One region of the Enterococcus sp. AZ194 genome, then DNA from elsewhere that is predicted to be linked to it. Evidence: predicted binding sites of a transcription regulator. Region 1 holds the regulator's gene; each other region holds the start of a gene.
The links. The regulator LexA, encoded in region 1, represses DNA repair genes until DNA is damaged. The targets are predictions, from matches to a motif close to CNAACANNTGTTNG.

Region 1 (7,665 bases):
ACAAAACATTTTCCAACAATCAAAAAATAGTATCTAACTGATTGGTTACATAAAAAGGATGATATAAATGAAAAAAAGAAATTTTTTAACTATTTCTATAGTAAGCGTTTTAGTAACTATAAGTATTGTGGGTTATTTTGTTTTTCTAAAAAATAGAGGACCGTACGCAGATATTGCGGGAGAATGGAAAGAAGTTTCCTATGCCTCTACAGAAGATGAGTTAGACAAAGTTTTTTATGAGATAGAGGAACAACTAGGAGATTTCGAATTGCAGACATTAAGGATTGATTCAAAAGGAAATCTGTCATTACATTCTGAATGGTTAGATATAATGAAAAATGAAGATTACTTTCAATTACCAAAAAAAAGAGCAAGTAAGCAAGATAGGTACCCCTTGGAAGCAAAAGAAACAAAAATAGAAGAATCTCCTTTGTTTAACGAATATTTAGAAACTATATTTCAAGGGTTAGCCCAATATGGTACTGGACCTGACTTAAAAAAACAAATGAACATAGAGGAACTAAAAGAAATAATTGATGAAAAAAATTATACTAAAAGCCAATTAGCAGAGCTCACTAAAAAAAGACAGCAACAATTAAGCAAGAAACCTGAGATGTATAAAAATATTGTTGCATCAGACAATCTGATTACTTATGAAACTCAGCATGATATGGACTATTTTATCCAATTGATAGACAAAGATACGATCAAAATTATAAATAAAGATAAAGAAAATGTAGTAGGTACCTACACTCGAAAATAGCAATTAATCTTCTATGCACCTGAACAAGAATAGAGCTCAAAAAAATCCTTCGGGTAAATTGGCGATTAAAAAATCGTATTTACTCAAAGGATTTTTTGTTCGTTTATATCTTTTCCTAATAGTGAAGAAGAAACACAATCAATGTTTATACTCATAGTGGTATTCATAATCAAACTCATATCTATCTTCTTCATACTCACTATCATAATATTGTTCTTCGTAATAATGTTTCTCGCGTTCTGATTGACGATATTTTTTTTCATCCCATAACATAAACCATAATATAGACAAAGGCGTCAAGATCAAAAGTGCTGAACGGATGCCGATGTTTCCCAATAAAATACCTACCACTAATACAAATAAAATAAATCCAAAACGACGCATTGCTCTCATGATATTCACCTCTATTTTTTTATACGAACAAATGTTTGTATTTATATTATACGAATGTTTGTTCGGTTTGTAAAGAGAGAAATACGAAATTGATAAAAATATTTTTTTACCCCTATATAAACTTGCTTTTATGAGCTCATCCATTAAATAAATTGCTGAGTTATTTGTTCGATGAGTAGAGAGGTATGAAACAACAAACGGCTCTTTTTATAGGCATGGGATAGGAATGTGTCTGTATTTTTGACTATAAAAAAACTGATAATCAAAAGATCTCTGATTATCAGTCGTTCGTTATTCGCTTAATAGATACGGCTTCGATAGAGTCCAACCACTAAACCTAGAACAGACACATTATCTAGGATGATTGGTTCAAGCTCATCATTTTCAGGTTGAAGGCGGAAATAATTCTTTTCTTTATAGAATCGTTTGCAAGTTGCTTCATCTTCATCAGTCATTGCAATCACAATATCACCATTTTTAGCGGTGGATTGTTTTCTGACAATAACATCATCACCATCTAAAATCCCAGCATTGATCATACTTTCCCCACGAATGGTTAGCATGAATAAGCTACCTTCCTCAGAAGAAAGGTTGGGTGGAATAGGGAAAAAATCTGAAGCATCCTCAACAGCAAGGATAGGTTCTCCTGCAGTCACCGTTCCTAAAACGGGAATAGTCATTGGTCGAATGTCGATTTTTTCAAGTCCCATCGCAGTTAATTCAATTGCTCTAGGTTTAGTGGGGTCTCGTTGAATCAACCCTTTTTTTTCTAATCGTGCAAGATGTCCATGGACAGTTGATGTAGAAGAAAGATTTACGGCTTCTCCAATCTCTCTCACAGTAGGTGGATAACCTTTTTCGTTCACTTGTTCGTATATATATTTTAAGATATCAACTTGTCTTGTTTCAGTTCGCTTGGCCACGATTCACACCTTCTTTCATTTAATGATTTCAGTTTATCATATTAAACGCATAAAATCAAACACGCGTTCGCTTTTTTCGTTTATTTCTTGTTGTGTTTTTTGTGAATTTTTAATAAGATAAAGAGGGAGCAAAAAGAGGGGGCGTATCACGTGTTATCAAAAGAAAAACTCGCTCGTATTAACGAGTTAGCAAAAAAGAAAAAAGAATCAGGGCTAACAGAAACTGAACAAAAAGAACAACAGCTCTTAAGAGAAGAATATTTAAGTGCCTTTCGTTCAGGAATGAAACATCATATCGAAGGAATGAAAGTTGTTGACCCAGATGGAACAGATGTAACACCAGAAAAACTGAAACAAATTCAAAAAGAAAAAGGTCTTCATAACCGCTCTAACTAAAGCGAATAAGACGAATAATGATTGCATTTCCTTTTGTTTTCTTTTACAATGAAGGAGATAAAAGTAAAATAAACCTAAATTCAGGAGGGATTCTTTTGTTCGACAAAACAGATCAACTAGGTGTTAATACCATTCGTACATTAAGTATTGAAGCGATTCAAAAAGCTAATTCAGGTCATCCAGGTTTACCAATGGGGGCAGCTCCAATGGCTTATACATTATGGACAAAACATTTGAAAGTCAATCCAGCGACTTCAACTAACTGGGTAGACCGTGACCGTTTCGTTCTTTCTGCTGGACATGGATCAGCTATGTTATATAGTATGCTTCATTTAGCTGGCTACGATGTAACAATTGATGATTTAAAAAACTTCCGTCAGTGGGAAAGTCGCACACCTGGACATCCTGAAGTTCATCATACAGATGGTGTTGAAGCAACAACTGGTCCTCTAGGCCAAGGAATTGCTATGGCTGTAGGAATGGCGATGTCAGAAGCACATTTAGCTGCGACATATAATCGCGAACATTTTAACGTGATGGATCACTATACCTATGCTCTTTGTGGAGATGGCGATTTAATGGAAGGTGTTTCCCAAGAAGCAGCTTCTATGGCTGGACATATGAAACTAGGGAAATTAGTAGTTTTATATGATTCAAATGATATTTCATTAGATGGTCCTACTTCAAAAGCCTTTACAGAAAATGTCGGCGCTCGTTTTGAAGCTTATGGCTGGCAACATATCCTTGTGAAAGATGGCAATGATTTAGAGGCTATCTCAAAAGCGATTGAAGCAGCAAAAGCTGAAACAGATAAACCAACTTTAATCGAAGTCAAAACGGTCATTGGTTATGGCGCACCAAAAGAAGGCACTTCTGCGGTTCATGGCGCTCCTCTAGGGGATGAAGGAATCTCTGTAGCAAAAGCTGTTTATGGTTGGGAATATCCAGACTTTACAGTTCCAGAAGAAGTGGCAACACGTTTTAAAGAAACGATGCAAGAAGAAGGCCAGAAAGCAGAACAAGCTTGGACTGAGTTGTTTGCAAACTACAAACATGCGTATCCAGAATTAGCCGCTCAATTTGAAGCAGCCTTTGCTGGAAAATTACCAGAGGGCTGGGATAACGAGTTACCGCACTATGAAATCGGCTCTAGTCAAGCAAGTCGTGTGTCTAGTAAAGATATGATTCAAGCAATTTCAAAAGCTGTACCTAGTTTCTGGGGAGGCTCTGCCGATTTATCTGGATCAAACAATACAATGGTGGCTGCTGAAAAAGATTTCGAGCCTGGTCAATATGAAGGAAGAAATATTTGGTTTGGTGTGCGTGAATTTGCAATGGCTGCTGCTATGAATGGCATTCAATTACATGGCGGAACCAAAGTCTACGGCGGAACTTTCTTTGTCTTTACTGACTACCTACGCCCAGCAATTCGTTTAGCTTCTATTCAAAACATGCCAGTTACGTATGTCTTAACGCATGATTCAGTTGCAGTTGGTGAAGATGGTCCAACACATGAACCAATCGAACAATTGGCTAGTGTTCGTTGTATGCCAGGTGTTCACGTGATTCGCCCAGCTGATGGAAACGAAACGCGTGCTGCTTGGAAAATTGCAATGGAATCAACGGATACACCGACTGTCTTAGTCTTAAGTCGTCAAAATTTACCTGTTTTAGAAGGAACAGATGAGTTATCTGATACACATGTCGCTAAAGGTGGTTATGTATTATCTCCACAAAAAGGAGAAACACCTGAGGGAATTCTTATCGCGACAGGTTCTGAAGTGGCTCTTGCTGTAGCAGCTCAAAAAGAATTAGCCGCTCAAGGAAAAGATGTTTCTGTTGTTTCATTACCAAGTTTTGATTTGTTTGAAGCACAAGATGCGGCTTACAAAGAATCTGTTTTACCAAAAGCTGTAACAAAACGTGTCGGAATTGAAGTTGCTTCTTCATTTGGCTGGGAACGTTATACAGGAACTGAAGGCAAAATGATTGGGATTGATCACTTTGGTGCATCAGCTCCTGGAGATAAGATTCTTTCTGAATTTGGCTTCACTGTAGATAATGTTGTAGCTACATTCAAGACTCTATAATTGATAAAGACAGAGGTTGGGATATAACTTTTACAAGTTATAAGTTATAGTCCTAACCTCTTTTTATTAGCAAAACCCTCTCATAAGAGAAGGGGTTATACCACTCCAATTTGAAGCCTTATATAAAATCTGTTGTTATTTATTTTTAATTTTTTTTTGAGGACTTCATTTCATTTTCATAGAAGTTTTATTACAAGCCCTTTACAATTTGACTTTTCTCGTTCATAAGATTTGTACTTCGAAATTCTCCGGCCTATAATAAGTAATGCATAAACCCATAGACTTGTTATTATTCAACTATTTTTATTCTAATTATTAGGAGGAGTTTTTTGTGGAAAAATACGCAACGCGCAGTGCTAGACATCAAAAAATCAAAGGGAACAGTCACCCGTTAACTGTAAAAAAAATGGTTCCGTTAGTTGGAACAGGATTAATGATTGCCTCATTTGCATCGCCGCATTTTGTTAAACAAGCATCAGCTAATACAACCTATCAAGCGCCCTCAGCAAGTACCATTGATTCGTTTATTGAACAAATCGGCTGGACTGCATCAGAGGTGGCTGCAAATAATGATTTGTATGCGTCTGTAATGATTGCTCAAGCTTTATTAGAAAGTGGTTATGGAACATCTGGCTTATCAAGCGCTCCATACTATAATTTATTTGGCGTCAAAGGCAGTTATGACACCGGTGTTTATATGCCGACACAAGAATATATCAATGGGCAATGGGTGACCATGAACGAACCCTTCAGACAATATAATTCTTACTATGAATCTCTACAAGATCATGCCAACGTTTTACGTTCAGTCAGCTTTTCCACAGGAACTTATCATTATGCGGGAGCTTGGCTCAGTCAAACCTCTAGTTATTTGGATGCAACGGCTTATTTGACTGGACGCTATGCGACAGATCCTAGTTACGCCGAAAAATTAAACTGGTTGATTGCGACTTATAATTTAACTCGTTTTGATAGTGCATCAGGATTCAACACACAAACAGCTGACTCTAATGATGTCACTAATCAGACAGGAGGCACCACTTCAATCAATTACCAAAGTCAAATCTATACCGTTAAATCAGGAGATACACTGTGGGATATTGCAACTGCATTTGGTACAACTGTTGATACACTTGTCGCAACAAATAGTTTATCTGATTATACAATTATGATTGGGCAACAACTAACCATTTAAGCTTAGTTGATTGGCTCATATGCTAAATATAAGAGAAAAAAATTCAGACTATCCACGAAAAAAGTTTCTGGATAGTTTTTTTGAGGCCATTTTTTTAATTTACTAAGAGTATACAAAAGTATCAATAAAGTTCTTTTAGGTTCTAGAAACGCTATCGAAAATCACCTCTTTTAATAATTTCGGTTGACAGGCTACCCTCTCTGTTGATAAAAAAATGATTGTAGCCAGTGAAGGGGGCTTTAAATATTTTTTCAAGAACATATGATGTTTCCTCCGCCTATATCTGAGAAATCAACACGGAGGAGGAAGGAACACCTCATCAAATAAAAAAGTTAGTTGAAAAACTACGAACAACCAAAGCTCCTTCCTTATTTATTGAAAGTAGTGTAGACGATCGACCGATGAAAACTGTCTCAACAGATACAAATATTCCAATCTACTCAACAATTTTTACTGACTCAATTGCCAAAAAAGGAAAGGATGGAGATAGCTACTATGCGATGATGAAATGGAATCTTGAGAAAATTGCTGAAGGACTTTCCAAATAGACTTAGGCGAAGATGCAAATCAATGTTTTTTTATAAACTATTTTTTTAAACAAATTGTTCCTTCCTTTAAGCAATAAAATCTCTATTAGAAAGAACTATTATTCGCCAATTCGGCTTGACTGATGTATCATAGAAATAGAGAGTTGTGTATTTTTTCAAATTTAGGAGGGAAAAATATGACACAAATTTATAATTCAGTAACAGAACTAATCGGAAAGACACCTGTTGTGAAACTAAATCGGATGGTACCCGAAGAGTCAGCAGATGTTTTTGTGAAACTGGAGTTTTTTAACCCAGGGAGTAGTGTAAAAGATCGAATTGCACTAAGTATGATTGAAAAAGCCGAAAAAGAAGGCGTTCTTCAACCTGGAGATACGATTATTGAACCAACCTCTGGGAACACAGGGATTGGTTTAGCGATGGTCGGCGCGGCTAAAGGCTACAAAGTGGTTATTGTTATGCCTGATACGATGAGTGTTGAACGTCGCAAATTAATGCTTGCGTATGGTGCGGAACTTGTCTTAACGCCCGGTTCTGAAGGAATGAAAGGGGCAATTACTAAAGCGACAGAATTATCTGAAAAAGAAGGCGCCTTTATGCCGCTACAATTTGATAATCCTGCCAACCCTGAGATTCATGAAAAGACAACTGGAAAAGAAATTCAAGAAGTCTTTGGGACTCAAGGATTAGATGCTTTTGTTTCAGGAATTGGTACTGGCGGAACGATTACTGGGGCTGGAAAAGAATTAAAACGTGTTTATCCAAACATCAAAGTGTATGCCGTTGAGCCAACTGAATCACCTGTTTTAGAAGGGGGACAACCTGGCCCACACAAAATTCAAGGAATCGGTGCAGGCTTTATTCCTAAAGTGTTAGATACTGATGTCTATGATGAAGTGTTAGGTGTCTCAAGTGACGACGCGTTAGAAACTGCTCGACAAGTTGCCATAAAAGAAGGAATTTTAGTAGGGATTTCGTCTGGTGCTGCCATCTATGCTGCACTGGAAGTAGCAAAAAAACTTGGTAAAGGCAAAAAAGTCTTAGCCATTGTTCCAGATAATGGGGAACGTTATTTATCTACTGCTCTATATGGGCAAAGTGAATAAATAGGTCATAAATTTTTATTAGGATAGATTGCCTTAGATAACAATCTAATAGAAATTTCGTCAAAATGAACTTCATAATAGATAACTATTTCGCAAAAATAGGAACTAGCTACTTATTCTGGTTGACGAGTAAGTAGCTAGTTTTTCCTTTTTCGACTCTTTTAAATAAAGTAGGATAAAAAAAATCGATTCCAAGCAAAAAAGTTGACAAATTCCAATAATAATCGCTAAATGTAGTGGTAATTTAAGCT
Region 2 (7,665 bases), 1.3 Mb from region 1:
CAAAGCTATGAATACTTTCAACCCAACCAGATTCAATTGCTGGAATCATTGTTGGATGAGGATTTAAGACCCAATTTTTAGCAACTTTCCCTTTGATTCCTAAGGTTTCTCCATAAGTTGGAAGAAGCAATTCGATTGCTGCTGTGTTAAAGCCAATCCCGTGATTCAATGATTGCACTTCATGCTCTGCATAAATTCCTTTTAAAGCCATCATCGCCATCAAAATTTGTAGCTCAGTAATATTTTGTGGGTCTCGAGTAAATAATGCCTCTAATTGATAAGGTTTGTCAGCTGGAACAATCACGTCAATCCAGTCACCAGGAATATCTACACGTGGCAATTTATCAACAACTTCGTTTACTTGAACAATCACTATTCCATCTTTAAAGGCTGCTGCTTCAACAATAGTTGGCGTTTCTTCTGTGTTATAACCTGTATAAAGATTCCCTTCTTTATCTGCTTTATCTGCTGCTACCAAGACCACATTAGGGATTAAATCAACAAACAAACGACCATATAATTCCAAATACGTATGGATGTCCCCTAACTTCATGGTGCCATCTTCAATCATTTGAGCTACTCGGACACTTTGCGCACCGGCATAAGAGAAATCAATTTTGTTGGCAATTCCTTTTTCAAAGATAGTTAGATGCTCTGGACGAGAAATACTCGACATAATAATATGCAAATGATTGACTTTGTTTGCGTCAACCTTTTCTAAGCTTTCTGATAAAAAGCTCGCTTGTTTTTGATTGTCCCCTTCTAAAACAACTTTATCAAAAGGTGCAATCACTCGTTCTAATACATCCACAATTGACTCTGTCTGAATGTATTTACCATCCATCAGTTCACTGATTTTAGCCATCGTATTCGCTTTTTTCTCACGCTTTGAGGCCCAGTTTCTTTTTTCTTTTTCCATTATCCAATTCATCTCCATTTTTCATATAGAAATACTGTATCTTCAATGCCATGTTGCTCAAGATTAAGGGTGCGAATTGCTTCCCCGAATTTTGCTTGATAGAGTTTTGTTAACGTGTTACCTGGTGGACATTCGATGCTCATCGTCATTCCTAGCTCTTTTGTAACATCCATGATTTTATTCCATTGAACAGGATGTGCAATGTTTGTCAGTAAATCTTGGCGAATCTCCGCAGTATCTGTCGTAGGACGCCCATCTATATTTTTCATATAAGTGCAGACAGGAGGTGCGAGCTGAGCATTTTCTACAAACGGTGTAAAAGCTTTGACCGTCTCTTCCATCAATAGACAATGGGAAGGAACCGCAACCCTTAGAAGTTTAGCTGTTTGCGCTTGATATTGTTTCGCAGCCTCCAAAGTCCGTTTCATCCCTTCTATGCTCCCTGAAATCGTCTGTTGCATCGGACAATTTTCATTAGAAACATACACGGGGTGTTTTTCATCAAACGTCTTCTCAACTAATTCCGTGACCTCGGTTCTTGTCAGACCCACAATCACGCCCATTCCAAAGCCTGTTGGATAAGCCATCTTCATAAGAGACGCGCGATGATATACCAGTGCGAGCATCTCCGTAAAACTTAAAGATTCACACGCATATGCCGCGGCAAACGCACCGATTGAATGTCCCGCCACAAGCTCAGGATAAATTTTTCTTTTTTTCAGTTCATCCGTATAAAAAGCAGCTTTGACGATAAGTGCCAATTGAGTAAAAATAGTATCTTCATAACACCCATCTTTTTCTTCCAACAGGATATCCGTCACCCTTTGACAGTCCTCGATATACTCTTCTGGAACATCTGTAAGCATGCCCATTTTTTGTCCACCTTGTCCTGGAAACAAAAAGCCACTACTCATAAGTGCACCTCCTTTCATTTAAGAACTTCTACAACTATCTTAACCAATCTCTGCTATAATGATAAATATCGATATAGTCAGAAACTATAACCAAAAAGATATGAGTGGAGGAAATGATTGATGAATTACTTGCATCTACGCTATTTTAAGAAGATTGTTGAGACAAAAAATATTACTCAAGCAGCCAGAGAATTATATACTTCTCAGCCCGCTCTCAGTCGGGCAATGAAAAACTTAGAAAAAAGCTTAGATGTGCCACTATTCTCTCATCAAGGCCGAAATATTGAATTAACACCCTATGCAGAAAACTTTTATCCTTATGTTGTCAAAAGTCTTCAAGCACTTGACGACGGACTAGAAGTGCTACATTCATTGAATAATCAAACCATTTCGTCCATTGAACTTCATTTAGACGTCGCCTCTATCTCGATTCCTAGTCTTGTTCGAACATTTTGGGAAAAGCATCCGGACATTCAGTTATCCATCATGCAACACGACGCTCTACCAGACTATACACAGCCAAATGTTCTGTCGATCACCTCAGAAGAAAAAAAAGGTCTTATTAATATTCCAATTTTGACCGAGCCGGTGTATATCGCACTTCCAAAAAACCATCCATTAGCAATAAAAGAGAAAATCTATTTATCGGATATCTTACATGTACCAATCACTATGCTCTCTAAAAAAAACGCCTTTCGAAAAACGATTGATTCCGCAGCCAAGGTTAAAGATATTGAGCTTACGATTGGTTCAACAATGGATGACCCTGCTACCTTACGCTCTGTATTAAGACAAGGTTTAGGTATTAGCTTTTTTCCAAAAATCTCTTGGTCTTACGAAAAAAAGGATCCCTTCTTCATTCGTCCGATTGAAGATTTCCCCATCGAGCGCACGGTCTATCTCTCATCAAACTTGACGGAAGACAATCCTCTTGCAAAAACTATCGCCACTACACTAAAAGAGTTCTTCCTCACGCGGTATTGTAAAGCAGAATAAAAAACGAGACAAACAACAAGAGTTCGTACTTCTAGTTGTTTGTCTCATTTTTATCTTCTAATTGACCGCTACTTTTCCTATTTTTATTCTTGCAAATAAAAATTAAAGAAACGATAAATCAATTGACTCATTATCTTTTACAATCGCTTCTATGATTTGGTAGACAGCTGTTGCATCGTTTAAGCTGACCAATTCAACTGGTGAATGAGAATATCTTCTAGGCACCGCCAATGTTCCGGCAGGTAACCCACCATTTGCATGGCTTAACGCTGCACCATCTGTCGTATAACCTCCGCTGACAATCGCGACTTTTTGTAGAGAAATCGACAAATTTCCTGCTTTTTCTTCAATCACTCGTCTCACCGCTGGATGGATGAAGCTAAAGAAACGATTGCCCACACCATCAGCTATAGGCAAGCCCGGCCCTTGGTTTAAACGAATAGGTAACTCCACTTCGGTATCAACTTCTGGTGTATCTCCACAAGGAATGGTGTCTAAAGCAATCGCATAATCAGCAGGTACGCGGAAAACAGCCGTTTCTGCGCCATACAAACCAACTTCTTCTTGAACAGTAAAGACGCCATATAAAGTTCCGACAAAGTCTTCTTTGTTTAGATTGCGAAACAACTCAACTAAAATGGAACAACAAATGCGATCGTCCACTGCTTTGGTCGCTATATAATCAGAATTGTGCATCTCCATGAAATCGCTCGTCCAAATAATCGAGTCCCCTATACAAATGCCTGACTCTTCAACCTCAACACGAGAAAACATCGCCACATCCACATAACACTCTGATGCTGATTTCACCCGTGTGGCTTCTTCAGGCGACTGCAAGTGACCCGGCTTATTCCCAATCACACCAGGAATCTGATTCTTACCAATTAAGACTTTTCTTCCTGGCAACAAATTATCTGGCACCCCACCAATTTTTTCAAAAAGAATAAACCCATTTGGCAAAATATTTTTAACAATCAGGCCAATCTCATCTGTATGGGCCGCTAATAGTAAATTGGGGCCCTTTTCTTTTCCTTGTTTAACAGCCACAATATTCCCTTTTAGATCCACACTGATTTCATCTACATACGGTTTCAATAATGTTAGAATATGCCGAATAACCGGTTGTTCTTGCCCTGATCCACCATGAATCTGTGTTAACTCTTGTAGTAACTGTCGTAGATTCTCTTTAATCATCTATCTCGTCCTCCCCCATTTTCAAGTGTTCACTTTTCAGTATAACAGTCAATTTCTGATAAATTAAATACCTCATTTATCAAAACTGATAACAAAAAGGTTATAAATAAAAAAGAGATTGAGACCGAAGACCTTCAACTCTTAAGGTGTTTCACCTTTAGAGATTGATGGGCAGAGTGAAGACCTTCAACGCTAGCATGTCCCATGCGTAGAAGTTGTTGAGAGCGGAACAAGGTGCAGATGGAATTGCTTCTATCCCCACTGTTTATTCGGATAAAAAGAAGCTAGGACCTAACTTTTATCAGTTAGGTCCTAGACTCTTAATGAAATTCAATTAAAAAAACAACCTATTCCCCTTTATCAACATAAGGATAATTAAAATGTTCATAGGCAAGTGCTGTAGCGACTCGACCTCTTTGGGTTCTTTTGATAAATCCTTTTTGAATCAAGTAAGGTTCATACATGTCCTCAACGGTTTCAGTTTCTTCCCCAATATTCACGGAGAGCGTGCTTAATCCGACCGGCCCACCACCATACAATTCAATCATCGTTTTAAGTAACTTTTGATCCACATAATCAAGCCCCGCCTGATCAACTTGAAGCATGATTAAAGCTTTGTCTGCCACACTTCGATCAATCACGCCATCTGATTGAACCTGCGCAAAGTCGCGAACTCGTTTTAATAATCGATTGGCAATACGTGGGGTTCCTCTCGAACGACGAGCAATTTCAAGTGCACCCTCCTCAACAATTTCTGTTGCAAAAATATCAGAAGAACGAATCACGATTTCTTTTAAATCATGCTCTTCATAATATTCCATATGAGAAATAATTCCAAAACGATCTCTCAAAGGAGCTGAAAGCATTCCCGCTCTTGTGGTTGCTCCAATTAACGTAAACGGAGGTAATGGAAAATGAACCGGATGAGCAGTCGGTCCTTGTCCTACCATGATATCCACATAAAAATCTTCCATCGCCGAATAGAGCATTTCCTCAGCTACACGCGGCAAGCGATGAATTTCATCGATAAATAGAACATCGCCTGGCTCAAGTTCATTTAATATTGCTACTAAATCACCTGGTCGCTCGATTGCTGGACCACTAGTTGTTCGAATGTTGACTCGCATCTCGTTAGCAATCACCATCGCCATCGTGGTTTTCCCAAGTCCAGGAGGTCCGTACAGTAACACATGATCTAAGGACTCTTCACGGTTTTTAGCCGCTTCAATATAAATACTCAACTCTTGTTTTACTTTATCTTGGCCAATATACTGCGATAAGTATTGAGGACGTAATGATTTTTCTATGCTCTCCTCTTGCTCATTTGTTTCTGGCGAGACGATTCGTTCTTCTGCATCTGTCATCACGAAACCTCCTTACTTTTTCATCATGAGTTTCAAGCCTAGACGGAGATATTCATCCGTTGCCATAACGGGCTCTTCTTTAAGTAGTTTCTCCACTCGTTTGCATTCTTTTTCACTATAACCTAAAGCAGACAAGGCAGATAACGCTTCTTCTAAAGCCTGACTTTCCGTCACAGCCGGTGTAGCCTTCACTGCCACATCGCCCGCTAATTCGCCTAACTTCCCTTTCAAATCTAAAACCATCTGTTGTGCCGTTTTCTTGCCAACTCCTGGAAATTTCACCAAATAAGTAACATCTGACGTTTCAACTGCCTGAATTAATCCCTCATGATCTTCACTAGCCATAATAGCAAGAGCGCTCTTAGGACCAATTCCTGAAACACTGATTAAACGCAGAAATAACTGTTTTTCTTCCAATTGATTAAAGCCATATAAAGTATGCGCATCTTCTCGTATCACCTGATGAAGATAAATTTTCACTTCTTGATTCAGCTGAGCGCTATAACGATAAGGATTCCCCATCGCTATTTGGTAACCCATTCCATGCGCTTCGACCACTAGATAAGTCGGGCTAATAAACGTTACCTTACCAATAATATATTCGTACATGCAGTTTTCCTTTCTGGACATATGTTCGCCTTATTGTAGCACAAATTAACTCATGAAAAAAGTTCAGATAGACAATTCGCTATCTGAACCTCTGCTCATTTTATCTATTTTCTACTTCACTAAGTCCACATACGCTTCGTAACCTTCTTCAGCCATCTTTTTTAGAGGAACAAACCGTAATGCAGCTGAATTAATACAATAGCGAAGTCCCCCCTTATCTTGCGGTCCATCTGTAAACACATGTCCCAAATGAGAGTCGCCTTCTTTACTGCGAACTTCTACCCGATGCATACCATGCGTAAAATCAGCCTTCTCCTTCACGCCTCTTTTTTCAATCGGTTTTGAAAAAGACGGCCAACCACAACCAGCATCATATTTATCTGTGGAAACAAATAACGGTTCCCCACTCACAATATCTACATAGATTCCTTTTTCGTAAAAGTCATCATACTTACCAGTAAATGGGCGTTCTGTCGCATTTTCCTGAGTAACTGCGTATTCAATCGGTGACAAACTTTCCTTCAACTCTTCTTTCGACTTTTCCATGCTGAACTTCTCCCTTCTAGTCATTTGCCGTAACGCTTTTAAAAAAGTATAGCACAGGAAAAATAGATACGAGGAATTGATGCTCGCATTCATGATGACTGAAGAATGTAGAAACAGAGAAGAAAAAATCTTCGGCTCATTTTTGCGTAATAACAATTTCGCAGAACTTTCTTTACTCTTTTGCTATAGTTTCATCATACTTTTTTCACACTTGCCCGTTATAGTATATGTATACCAACAAACAACCCTAACAAAAACACTTTTTCATTTTTTAACTCCTTTGCCTGCCAGCTACCCTCTGGCAGGCTATTTTTTTGTCAGTCCCACTTTTGTAGGAACATCTAGTGGGATGATATGCGTGAGGCGATAAGGCGAACTGGAACAGTTCGCGGACCTTTAAAAATAGCCTTAGCTGTCAGTCCCACTTTTGTAGGAACATCTAGCGGGATGATATGCGCAGAGCGATAAGGTGAACTGGAACAGTTCACTGACCCTTAAAGTAGCTCTAGCTGCCAGTCCCACTTGTACAAGACCTATTAGTTGCCAGTTCTACTTATACAGACCTACTAGTAGAATGGTAAACGTAGTGCGATACTAGTGAAATGTTTCATTTCACATCCTTTAAATAGCAATAGTAGGGATGGTAGGCGTGAGGCGATAAGGTGAACTGGAACAGTTCGCGGACCTTTAAAAATAGCCTTAGCTGGCAGTCCCGCTTTTGTAGGACCATCTAGCGGGATGATATGCGCAGAACTGGAACTATTCACTGACCCTTAAAGTAGCTCTAGCTGGCAGTCATGTTTTTCTAGGAACAATCAGCTGCATGAAAATATTTCCTCAGAAAACTTATCTTAAATAAACCGAAGTGTAAGAATTTCGTAGAACTTTCTTTACTCTTTTACTACAGTTTCGTCATACTTTTTTCATACTTGCCCGTTATAGTATATGTATACCAACAAACAACCCTAACAAAAACACTTTTTCATTTTTTTAACTCCTTTGCCTGCCAGCTACCCTCTGGCAGGCTATTTTTTTGCCAGTCCCACTTGTACAGACCTATTAGTGGGATGGTAGGCGTGAGGCGATAAGGTGAACTGGAACAGTTCACTGACCTTTAAAAATA
Region 3 (7,665 bases), 450 kb from region 1:
GAGGAGCAACGCTCTGTTTTAAGCGGGAAGACCCCTGATAATCTAGAAGAACAAGCGATTTCTCTTGTGGGGACAGATATCTATGAGAAGTTAATTAAATCCTACACCGAAAAACAATGGGGGAGAGCTTGCGCTGATCTGCCAAGTTTTATCATTAAACGTTTGCCCGTTCGGTTTACCTATGACAATAATTATTTTAATGATATCTACCAAGGAATCCCAATTGGTGGTTATACGCAGATTGTTGAAAAAATGTTGGATCATCCCAATATTGAAGTAGAAATGAATGTTGATTTTTTTGAAAAGCGTGATTATTATGAGCAATTGGCGGGAAAAGTTGTTTATACTGGAATGATTGATCAATTCTTTGACTACCAATACGGCGTCTTAGAGTATCGCTCTTTACGATTTGAAACGGAGACCCTTGAAACAGAGAATTTCCAAGGAAATGCGGTGGTCAATTATACGGATGAAGAAACGCCTTATACTCGAATTATTGAGCATAAACATTTTGAGTTTGGAACACAAGAAAAAACAGTCATAACGAAGGAATACTCTAAAGAGTGGAAACAAGGGGATGAGCCTTACTATCCAGTTAATGATCAGAGAAATTCTGAGCTATACCGTAAATATTATAAGTTAGCTCAAGCCCAACAAAAAGTGATTTTTGGCGGTCGATTAGGGCTGTATCAGTATTTTGATATGCACCAAGTGATTAAGGCCGCACTACATGCAGCAAAAAAAGAGTTAACAGATTAAGGAGGAGACTACTCAGTGAGAATCATCAAAAATTATCTTTATAATGTGGGTTATCAAGTTCTCGTGATGATTCTCCCACTAATCACTGTGCCATATATTGCACGTGTCATTGGTGCACAAGGGGTAGGAATCAACGCCTATACAAACTCCATTATTCAATATTTCATTTTGTTTGGAAGTATTGGCGTGAATCTATACGGAAATCGTTCCATCGCTTATGTGAGAGATAATAAAAAAGAGATGAGCAAAGTCTTTTGGGAGATAACCTTTCTGAAGCTACTCACAGTAACAGCTGCTTTTCTGGCGTTCCTAGTTTTCTTATTCTTTACGAAGCAATACCAAGAGTATTTTTTGTATCAGTCCATTTTGATATTAGCTGCTGGATTAGATATTTCTTGGTTGTTCATGGGTCTGGAGGACTTTCAAAAACCTGTCTTAAGAAATATGTTGGTGAAAATCGCTTCAGTTATACTTATTTTTAGTTTTGTCAAAACAGCTAGCGACTTAGGAATCTATATATTGATTACATCTGGTTCGATTTTCATCGGTAATCTAACTCTATGGCCGTACCTAAGAAAAACAGTACGCTGGATTAAACTACGAAAACTGCACATATGGGGACATTTGCGACCTTCTATTAACTTATTCATTCCGCAGATAGCGATACAGATCTATTTAGTTTTAAACAAAACCATGTTGGGCGATATGGTCTCTGTTACCTCAGCTGGATATTTTGATAATGCAGATAAACTTGTCAAAGTTATCTTAGCTGTCGTGACTGCGACGGGGACGGTTATGTTGCCTCGAGTAGCTCATACATTTGTTAAGGGCGATAATGAAAAAGTCAAAGAATATCTATATACTTCCTTTGATATGGTCAGCTTAATTGCAACGCCGATGATGTTTGGTCTTATGGCAATTGCTCCTAAATTTGCACCCTGGTTTTTTGGTGCCAACTTTGAGGGAATTGAGACTTTAGTGATGGTTTTATCACCAGTTATTTTATTTATTGGGTGGAGTAATGTTACTGGTCAGCAGTATTTAATGCCGACACATAAAATGAAATATTTTACGTATTCTGTTACAGTTGGGGCTGTTGTTAACTTAATTTTAAACGTCATCATGATTCCATTATGGGGAGCAGTTGGTGCTTGTATTGCGACAGTTGTTTCTGAGGCCTTGGTCTGTCTTGTTCAGTTTTATTCAGTGAAAAAGTTTATTCCAATAAGGGAGATGTTTCTAAATATTTGGAAATATTTAGTTGCAGGAATCATCATGTTTGTTGCAGTTTATTATTTAAATACGACATGGGATTTTTCAATAAAAAACTTATTTATTGAGGTCATGCTGGGAATTCTGATATATGTATTTAGTATCTTTTTGTTAAGACCAACAAGTTTGAAGATTTTATCAAAATTTGTTAAACGATAAATTAAAGTCCATCACAGAGACTTTTTTCTGATGGGCTTTTGTGCTATGATATATGTTGTCTCAAAATCCAGACAGTTATGTCTAGAAAAACAAGAGATAGGATGAACACAATGGAAAACAAACAAGTAAAAGTGAGAAGTACCTTAGTCACAAAAGAGTATGACTTATATAAGAAAAAAACAGATAAGGTAAAAGCTTTATTCAAATTTTATAGAAAAGATATCCCTAATTTTTGGGCATTAAAAGGTGTTAGTTTTGAGGTTCATGCGGGGGAATCAGTCGGGATTATTGGTATTAACGGATCGGGTAAGTCAACCCTATCTAATGTGATTAGTGGCATCATTCCACCAACATCTGGAACGATGGAAGTCAATGGAGATACCTCAATCATTGCCATTGGCGCAGGATTGAAGATTCAATTGACAGGTATTGAAAATATTCGACTAAAAGGGCTAATGTCTGGTATGACGAATAAAGAAATCGACCAGAAAATGGAAGAAATTATTTCTTTTGCGGATTTAGGGGATTTTATTAATCAGCCTGTTAAAAGTTATTCTAGTGGGATGAAATCTCGTTTGGGTTTTGCCATCGCAGTGCATAATAATCCAGATATCCTAGTTATTGATGAAGCCTTATCTGTTGGAGATGACACATTTTACCAGAAATGTGTCGATAAAATAATGGAGTTTAAAGAGCAAGGAAAGACAATCTTTTTTGTCAGTCACGCGCTTCCTCAAGTGGAAATTTTATGTGATAAGACCATGTGGATGCATTACGGAGATTTGCGAATGTTTGGTCCGACTGATGAGGTAATGACTGAATATAAAGAGTTTATTGAGCGCTTTAAGAAACTGTCAAAAAAAGAACAAAAAGAATACCAAGAGAATAAAAAAACTGATCAAAAAGAATTTACACTTGAAAAGCTGACAGAGACCCGTATGACTAATGATGAGTTGTTGAAACAGAATTTGAGTGATAAAGAAATTCAATATAATTTAAAGCGAACACCTTTGGGCGAGAAGATGACTTTAACAACTAATATATTGCTGATATTATCAATTGTAGCCCTGCTGTTTCTATCAATAGTTAGCTTTAGTGGTCGTTCGCTAAGTTATGCAATTACTAATCCAGTAACAACTTTTAAGCAGGCTGGAAATGGAGGGCAGGCTGCGAGAGACAGAGCAGAGAAACAAAAAAAATCCGCTGAAATTATTCGTGTAGGTAGTAAATATCATGCAACAGCAGGTGAGTCGCTTGTAGATATTGCTGAAAAACATGGCGTCTCGTTACAAAAGCTAGCAAAACTGAACAAACTATCTGAAGAAGCTGTATTGACTGTAGATAAGGTGATTAAGATACCACTCAATACTTAACATACAGATTAAAGGAGAACAACGTGAAAGAAATAGTTGCAGTAATAAAAGAACAGTTTTCTCATACCGGAATGATTTTTCGGATGTCTAGATATGAAGATAAAGCAACCTATCAAAGCCATTATCTAGGTTTAGCATGGCAAATATTAAATCCAGCCATTCAAGTTGGAATCTACTACCTTGTATTTGGTGTAGGAGTAAATGAGAATCGTAAAATTAGTGGATTTCCTTTCTTTATTTGGATGTTGATAGGGATTATTGCATGGTTCTACATGAACACTTCTGTTTTAGGCGCTTCTAACAGTATCCATCGACAGGTAGGTATGGTTGCCAAGATGAAGTTTCCAGTAAGTATTTTACCAACCATTAACATCGTAAGTAATCTATCCTCTTATTTTCCAATGATTGGAATTTTATTGATTGCTTTGTTTATATTTGGTGTATCACCATCAATTTTTTGGATCCAGTATATTTACTATTTCTTCTGTATGATTGCTTTTATGTTCGCTTTTGGATTATTAAATGCGACCATTACAGTGTTGATTCGGGATTATCACATCTTTTTACAATCAATTTTGCGCTTATTATTTTATGTTTCTGGACCTATTTGGGACATTGATAATAAAAACCTTCCTGATAGTTTAGTAAATGTCTTAAAACTAAATCCTTTCTATTACATCATTGAAGGATTCCGAGATACCTTTTTATCTCGTGAGTGGTTCTGGCAAAAAGGAACGTATGGTTTGATTTTCTGGTGTATGGTTCTGATTCTTCTAATTCTTGGCAGCCATCTACACATGAAATTTAGAGCAAGATTCGTTGATTATATCTAAGAAGTACCTGTGAAAAAATATAAAAGGGACTGCAAATCGGAATGATTTTGCAGTCCCTTTAACATTATTGCATTTTATTTTTTTGTTAGTTTCACGACAACCTCACAGCGAGCCGTTTGAGGGAACATATCAACTGATTGTAAGTAGTCGACATGAAAGACGGTTGCCAGTTCCTTTAAGTCACGTGCGAGAGTAGAGACATTACAGGAAATGTAGACCATCTTTTTGGGTGGTTGTTTTTTTAACGCAAGAACTAGTTTTGAATCTAACCCTGTGCGAGGTGGATCGACAATAATGGCATCAGGCCTAAAGCCTTCATTTAACCATTTTGGCAGGAGCTCTTCAGCAGTTCCAACTTCGTAATGTGTATTGGAGTAGCCAAGACGCTGGGCATTTTCTTTCGCATTAGAAATAGCCTGTTCAATGGTATCCATTCCTCTGACTTCTTTGGCGAGATGTGCAATAGACAAACCAATTGTTCCAACACCACAGTAGGCATCAACTACCGTTTCATCTTTGTTTAGCTCCAAAGCTTTAATTCCTTCTTCATACAAGACACTTGTTTGTTGAGGGTTTAGCTGGAAGAAAGCACGTGCGGATAGATCAAAGACCACTTGGTTAATTTGCTCTTCAACCGCTTCTTTTCCCCAAATATGTCTTGTATCATCACCCATTACCAAGGAAGTCTTTTTGCTTTGAACATTTTGCATAATTGAAACGACTTTTGGTAAGCGTTGGTTAATTTCTCTGACTAGCGCATTTTTTTGTGGGAATTTCTGAGTAGAGGTTATGAACACCACCTGTATCTCTTGCGTTTGAATCCCGATTCGAACCATAATTGTCCGGAAAATGCCGCTATTTTTCCGTTCGTCATAAATCGGCAGCTCATATTTATTTAATAATTGTACAATTGTGTTCATAACGACAGTTGTTTGTTCTTCTTGAACGAGACAGTCATCAATGGGGACCAACTCGTGTGAATCTGCTCGATATAATCCAGCTTCTACTCGTTTTGTTTGAGTATTTAGTCTTAACTGGAATTGAGCCTTGTTTCTATAGTGCCATGGATCATCCATTCCCAATGTCGGACGGAGCTCATAGGATTGATAATTTTCAGGCTTGAATTTTTCTAGTGACTGTTTTAATAAATCACGTTTGAAGTCTAGTTGCGCGTTATAGGAAAGATGCTGAAGCTGGCAACCACCACATGAGTCATAGACCGTACAAGGTGGAACTACACGTTCTTTACTTTGTTTGAAAATTTTGACTAAAGAGGCTTCGGCAAATTTGGGTGTGGCTTTAGTTATTTTTACTTGGACCTCTTCTTTAGGTAAGGCGTTGGGGACAAAAATAATTAGTCGTTTGTAGTAGCCAATCCCTTCACCATTAATTCCCAAGCGTTTAATTTTTAAAGGGATCGTTTGCCCTAGTTTTACGATTGTAGTCATAATATCTCCTTATTTAAATGAACTAAGGACAGTTTACCATAGTTTTTTCGATTTGTAAGAAATTCTATGGTATAGTAGAATGTACGTTCGACTTAGGAGTGATAAAATGGATAAAGAAATTACAGTTGCTAGAATTGCTAAAGGAAAAGGCCCATTTTACAATGTTCAATTGTCTGAAGGAGAGGATTTAAGAGTCTCCGAAGATATTTTAGTTCGTTATCGTTTGTTAAAAGGACAAGAAATTTCTGAACAGACGATTGAGGAAATCAGAAAAAGTGGTGGGTATGACTATGGTTTGCAGATGGCCATGAATTATTTAAGTTATCAATTAAGAACCGAAAAAGAAATTCGAACGTATTTGAAGGACAAGGAAATCCAAAGAGATGATCGTGACAAAATTGTCAATAAATTAAAGGAATTAACGCTAATTGATGATTTGATTTATGGAGAAAGTTATGTTCGCACGCAGGTCCGAATAAGCGATAAAGGTCCTCAAACAATCACTCAACAGCTCAAATTAAAGGGATTAAAACCAGAACAAATTGAACAGGCCTTGAGTTTGTATCCAAAAGAGGCTCAAATTGAAATAGCCCACCGAACGGCAGAAAAATCATTGAAAAAAATCCATGGCAAAAGTCAAAAGGAAACTCTGCAGAAAGTTCGTCAGACATTAATGCAAAAAGGTTTTTCTAGCGATATTATCAGCATAGCGATGGAGATGTTGGAATTTGAAAAAGACGAGGAAGAAGAGTATGCGGTGTTGGTTCAACAGGCAGATAAGCTTTGGCGACGACATGCACGTTTAGAGGCTTCGAAGAGAAATCAAAAAATCAAACAGTCTTTGTTTCAAAAAGGCTATAGCTTTGATGATATACAGCGATATTTGGATGAAAAGGAAGTAAGTGATGACTAAGGAAAAAAATTGGACTCGTTGGGATAAAGACAAACGTGAAACCTTTCAAGAGGTATTTATTGAGTGGTACGAAAGGGAAAAACGAAATCTCCCTTGGCGCGTCAACCAAGATCCGTATAGAATTTGGATTTCTGAGATCATGCTTCAACAAACAAGAGTTGAGACGGTGATTGATTATTTCTATCGGTTTATGGAGTGGTTTCCAACAATCAAAGATTTAGCCAATGCACCAGAAGAAAGGCTCTTAAAAGCTTGGGAAGGCTTAGGCTATTACTCAAGAGTCAGAAATATTCAGGCTGCAGCTAAACAAATACTAGCAGATTATGACGGCAAAATGCCAAATTCAATTGAGGAAATTCATAAGCTGAAAGGGATTGGTCCCTATACAGCAGGTGCGATTGGCAGTATTGCTTTTGGTTTACCAGAACCGGCGATTGATGGGAACGTTATGCGTGTGGTTAGTCGTCTGTTTTGTATCGAGGATGATATTGCGAAAGCTAGTAGTAGAAAAGTTTTCGATACGGCGATGCGTGTCATTATCGATGAGAATCATCCAGGAGAATTTAATCAAGCATTAATGGATTTGGGCTCAGGAGTCTGTAAACCAACTTCTCCTAAATGTGAGGTTTGTCCTATTCAACAATATTGTCTGGCTTATTCAAAAGGAGTACAGACAGAGTTTCCTGTGAAATCAAAAAAGGCTAAGCCAAAAAAAGTTTATTATTTAGCGGCTGCTATTGAAAATGATCAGAGTGAATTTTATTTGAAGCAACGGGAAGAAACAGGACTTCTTGCTAACATGTGGACATTTCCACTAGTTGAAGTATCTGAATTGGAATATGCAGCCTATAAAAAAAACTGGGCTAAAGATGAGGAGATGGATCTGTTTGATTTGGTGGCAGAAGATC

Region 2: ruvA (Holliday junction branch migration protein RuvA) is a predicted target of LexA. The motif match lies at 6,011-6,024, and genes of this name have one in related genera.
Region 3: recX (recombination regulator RecX) is a predicted target of LexA. The motif match lies at 5,921-5,934, and genes of this name have one in related genera.

The regions. Positions count from the first base shown of each region.
Region 1 covers NZ_JBIOQR010000001.1:1,702,631-1,710,295, forward strand. Annotated here, with positions in the region: gene IGI37_RS07925 (hypothetical protein) at 68-763, shown strand; gene IGI37_RS07930 (hypothetical protein) at 902-1,156, opposite strand; gene lexA (transcriptional repressor LexA) at 1,456-2,079, opposite strand; gene IGI37_RS07940 (DUF896 family protein) at 2,230-2,475, shown strand; gene tkt (transketolase) at 2,571-4,565, shown strand; gene IGI37_RS07950 (glucosaminidase domain-containing protein) at 4,897-5,760, shown strand; partial or broken gene IGI37_RS07955 (metal ABC transporter solute-binding protein, Zn/Mn family) at 5,969-6,308, shown strand; gene cysK (cysteine synthase A) at 6,485-7,414, shown strand.
Region 2 covers NZ_JBIOQR010000001.1:415,158-422,822, reverse strand. Annotated here, with positions in the region: gene mdcA (malonate decarboxylase subunit alpha) at 1-919, opposite strand, end outside; gene IGI37_RS02210 (acyltransferase domain-containing protein) at 928-1,833, opposite strand; gene IGI37_RS02205 (LysR family transcriptional regulator) at 1,954-2,829, shown strand; gene IGI37_RS02200 (M42 family metallopeptidase) at 2,932-4,023, opposite strand; gene ruvB (Holliday junction branch migration DNA helicase RuvB) at 4,371-5,387, opposite strand; gene ruvA (Holliday junction branch migration protein RuvA) at 5,400-5,996, opposite strand; gene msrB (peptide-methionine (R)-S-oxide reductase MsrB) at 6,108-6,542, opposite strand.
Region 3 covers NZ_JBIOQR010000001.1:1,256,348-1,264,012, forward strand. Annotated here, with positions in the region: gene glf (UDP-galactopyranose mutase) at 1-759, shown strand, start outside; gene IGI37_RS06020 (flippase) at 775-2,190, shown strand; partial or broken gene IGI37_RS06025 (ABC transporter ATP-binding protein) at 2,292-3,338, shown strand; gene IGI37_RS06030 (ABC transporter permease) at 3,587-4,396, shown strand; gene rlmD (23S rRNA (uracil(1939)-C(5))-methyltransferase RlmD) at 4,471-5,847, opposite strand; gene recX (recombination regulator RecX) at 5,951-6,757, shown strand; gene mutY (A/G-specific adenine glycosylase) at 6,750-7,665, shown strand, end outside.